One region of the Nocardia salmonicida genome, then DNA from elsewhere that is predicted to be linked to it. Evidence: predicted binding sites of a transcription regulator. Region 1 holds the regulator's gene; the other holds the start of a gene.

What was found. Region 1 encodes HspR, which represses chaperone genes until heat shock. Its sites were predicted from a motif close to ANNTGAGTNNNNNNNACTCANNT; they were not measured.
Region 2: lon (endopeptidase La) is a predicted target of HspR. The motif match lies at 1,016-1,038, and genes of this name have one in related genera.

The regions. Positions count from the first base shown of each region.
Region 1 is NZ_CP108014.1:5,703,514-5,705,716, reverse strand. It holds gene dnaJ (molecular chaperone DnaJ) at 1-731, shown strand, start outside; gene OHS03_RS26765 (heat shock protein transcriptional repressor HspR) at 860-1,207, shown strand; gene OHS03_RS26760 (globin domain-containing protein) at 1,824-2,203, shown strand, end outside.
Region 2 is NZ_CP108014.1:5,941,038-5,943,240, reverse strand. It holds gene OHS03_RS27845 (YciI family protein) at 1-306, opposite strand, end outside; gene OHS03_RS27840 (pyridoxamine 5'-phosphate oxidase family protein) at 357-854, opposite strand; gene lon (endopeptidase La) at 1,053-2,203, shown strand, end outside.

The DNA.
Region 1 (2,203 bases):
CGACCCTGGGTTTCCGCGAGGCCGCCCAGGGCGTCACCGTTCCGCTGCGGATGACCAGTCCCTCGCCGTGCACCACCTGCCACGGCAGCGGCGCCAAGCCGGGCACCAGCCCGCGCGTATGCCCGCACTGCAACGGCGCGGGCGTGGTCAGCCGTAATCAGGGCGCGTTCGGTTTCAGCGAGCCCTGTGACGACTGCCGCGGCACCGGGTCGATCATCGACGACCCGTGCACCGACTGCTCGGGCACCGGTATCCAGAACCGCACCCGCACCATCACCGTCCGGATTCCTCCGGGCGTCAGCGATGGTCAGAAGATCCGGCTGGCCGGTCAGGGCGAGGCGGGTCTGCGCGGTGCGCCTTCGGGCGATCTGTATGTCACCGTGCACGTCAGCCAGGACAAAGTCTTCGGCCGTCAGGGCGACGACCTCACCCTGGTGCTCCCGGTGAGCTACAGCGAATTGGTACTGGGGACAACAGTTTCGGTACCGACGCTCGACGGCCGGGTCGGCGTGAAGGTGCCCCCGGGCACCGCCGACGGGCGTATCCTGCGAGTTCGTGGTCGTGGCGTACCCAAGCGCGGTGCGGCGGGCGGCGCCGGTGACCTGCTGGTCACGGTGAAGGTCGCGGTACCGCAATCGCTCGACTCCGACGCCACCGATGCGCTCAAGCGGTATCAGGAGGCGGAGAAGGCCAGCGGCTTCGAACCGCGTGCGGGATGGGCGGGTGCTTGATGTCCCCGCACATCGAGCTCAGCGTCCGGAGGAGGTAGCGCAGCGTGACCACGGAGGGCGTAGGAAGAGGCGCGGATAGCCCGGATCCGAAGTCTGTTTCGGGTGCGACCTCGCGTGCCGAGTTCTTCATGATCTCGGTGGCGGCTCAACTGGCGGGGATGCACGCGCAGACGTTGCGTACCTACGACCGGCTGGGTTTGGTCACCCCGCAACGGACATCGGGTGGCGGACGCCGTTATTCGGCCCGCGATGTCGAGGTGCTGCGCGAAGTGCAGCGCCTGTCGCAGGACGAGGGCGTCAACCTCGCCGGCATCAAGCGCATCATCGAACTCACCAATCAGGTGGAGGCGTTGCAGCAGCGCGTCGAGGAGATGAGCGCGGAGATGGAGCGGTTGCGGGCGGGCTACCGGCCCGATCTGTCGCCGCCGGCGCGCAGTACCGCGCTCGTGGTGTGGCAGCCACGGCATCGTCGCTGAGCCGCCTTCGATCCGACGAGCCTCCGGTTCGCCCCTCCGCTGTGGTGGAGGCGAGCCGGGGGCTCGTCGGTCTCCGGTCAACCCCCGGCGACCGGCTGGTGACTCTCCAGCAACCCACTTATTCATGATTTTGCTGATCGGAAGTAGCGTTGCGGCGCGCTGAGGTGGGGATTTATCACCGTGGACGTCCAAAAGTTTGCTGACGGGATGCTGAATTCGGCTCAATCGGAACGCAATTCGCCGTCCTCGACCAGCCGCTCTGGTATGCCTACCCTGCGTGTCATGGCTCGGCGCGTCGGCTTACGACATGCCGTCGTCGTAGCGGAAGGGTCGCTCTACCAGGCACGTTGATATCCAATTGTGTGGAATGCCGGGCACTTTGAGGAATCGTGAGCAAGTGTTCACCCTCAATTAACGGGCCCCAGGTATGTTTCCGTGGGAAACTGCTGGGAACCGCCTGGTATTTCGGGAATTACATGCGTGATGTTTAAGAGTACGATTCCTAAGCTGGCAAACCTCGCCTAGACTTCTCGCATCGGCTGCTGACGAGTGTCCTCCCAGCCCGTCACTCGCCGGCGCGGCTAGCGTTCGATGGCGAAACGAGGTTGTGACACATATGGATTCGCGGACTGTCGCTTTGATCCGTACTACGTTCAAGGCGGTTGCTGCGGAAGAAGGTGGACCCGAGAAGCTGTCGAGGTCGTTCTACTCGATCCTCTTCACGGACTACCCCGGTGTCCGAGACTACTTCCCGGCTGCCATGGATTCCCAGCGCGACCGTCTGGTCACGGCGATCTCCTACGCCCTCGACCGACTGGAAGAGCCCGACAAGCTGCTGCCGTTCCTGGCCCAGCTCGGGCGCGACCACCGTAAGTACGGCGTGCAACCGGCTCACTATGTGGCCGTGGCCAACTCGCTGAAGTCGGCCATGCGGTTGTTCGCCGGCGCGGAGATGTGGACCGATGAGGTCGCCACCGCCTGGGACGAGGGCCTGGC
Region 2 (2,203 bases), 240 kb from region 1:
CAGTTCGAGGGCTCGGTCGTAGGTGTCGACGTCGATGATCATCCAGCCCGCGATCAGGTCCTTGGTCTCCGCGAACGGCCCGTCGGTGACCGGCGGGCGCCCCTCGCCGTCGGAGCGGACGAAGGTGCCCTGCGTGGTCAGCGCCTGACTGTCGACGTATTCGCCGGTCGATTGCAGCCGTGCGGCGAAATCCTCCATGTACCGCACGTGCGCGGTCACTTCCTCCGGCGTCCACCGATCCATCGGCACGTCGTTCACCGAGGCGGGAGCGCCGCGGTAGTGCTTGAGCAGCAGGTACTTGGCCATGATGTTCTCCTCGATTCGTTTCGGCCCATTCTGGCCGGGACAGGTCGGTTTCAGGCGTTCTGACGCTCGGCCCGCTGCTGGATGAGTTCCTCGACCGCGGACGGCAGGGTGGTCTCGAAGTCGATGAGCTTGACCCAGGTCGGCGTGATGACGATCCGGACCATGCTCTCGTAGAGCGAATGGACCTCGGCCTCCCACACGACGCGCTGCTCGGCGGTCATCTCGTAGCTGCCGTTCATCTCCAGGTATTCCGCCGGGATGCCGTCCACCACGTCCAGCTCCGCCCGCCCGCGGATCAGCAGCATCTTCGGCGGGTGCACCTCGGTATCGATGGTCAGCGCGACGGCGGGGTTGTGGCGCAGCGAAGGCAGCTTCGGTGCGTTCGTCGAGGTGCAGACGACGATCTCCGCGCCGTTCCAGGCGAAACCGACCGGGACATTGCGCGGCGTGCCGTCCTTGGCGACGTAGGCCATGCGGAGCAGGTCGCGGGCCAGCAGTTCCTGGCTGTGCGGGCGGTTCAGGATCTCGGTGATCTCGTGCTGTTCCATGGCGGTCGCTCCTTCGATGTCGTCGAGGCCCGTTCGGCTGCTCGTACCCCTGGGACGGAGCCGCCCGCGCGTTCTCGACATCCCCGACGAAAGATATTTCGGAGAACTTTTTCGCCGTGAGTGAACGGCGCCACCTGCAGGAACAAACCACCGGGGGCCCATGTTGAGTCAGCAAAGCTCAACTCTGGAAGGGTCGACATGACTTCAGCTCAGAACCTGCCGGTGCTGTTCCTGACCGATCCGATCGTGCTGCCGGGCATGGTCGTGCCCATCGAACTGGACGAATCCGCGCAGGCCGCCATCGACGCGGCGCAGGCCGCCAAAACCGGCTCGGTGCTGGTCGCACCGCGTCTGGACGAGGGGTACGCGTCCTACGGCGTCGTCGCCACCATCGAACAGGTCGGCCGGATGCGCGGCGGCGCGCCCGCGGCCGTGTTGAAGGCCGAGCGCAGGGCGCGGATCGGGCACGGGGTCACCGGGCCGGGCGCCGCGCTGTGGGTGGAGGCCGAACTCGTCGAGGCGGTCGAGCCCGACGAGCACACCATCGCGCTGGCCGCCGAGTACAAGAAGCTGGTCGTCGCCGTGCTCCAGCGCCGTGAGGCCTGGCAGATCATCGACATCGTGAACCAGCTCGCCGACGCCGAGGCCATCGCCGACACCGCGGGCTACGCGCCGTACCTGTCCGATGACCAGAAGCGCGAGCTGCTCGAGACCCCCGATGTCGCCGTGCGGCTGACCAAGCAGATCGACTGGATCAGAGACCACATCGCCGAGGTCGAGGTCACCGACAAGATCTCCGAAGATGTCCGCGACGGCATGGAGAAGAGCCAGCGCGAGTTCCTGCTGCGCCAGCAGCTCAACGCCATCCGCAAGGAACTCGGCGAGGACGAACCCGACGGCGCCGACGACTACCGCACCCGCGTCGAGAACGCCGACCTGCCCGAGAACGTGCGCGCCGAGGCGCTGCGCGAGGTCGGCCGGTTGGAGCGCGCCAGCGACCAGAGCCCGGAATCGGGCTGGATCCGCACCTGGCTCGACACCGTGCTCGAACTGCCGTGGACGGTGAAAACCGAAGACAGCACCGATGTTTCGGCCGCTCGCGCGGTACTCGACGCCGATCACCACGGCCTCGAAGAGGTCAAGGACCGCATGGTCGAGTACCTGGCGGTGCGAACGCGGCGGGCCGCTCGTGGTCTCGAGGTCGTCGGCGGACGTGGTTCCGGCGCGGTGCTCGTGCTGGTCGGTCCGCCCGGTGTCGGTAAGACCTCGCTGGGTGAGTCTGTCGCAAAGGCTCTCGGCCGCAAGTTCGTTCGCGTCGCTCTCGGCGGTGTGCGCGACGAAGCCGAGAT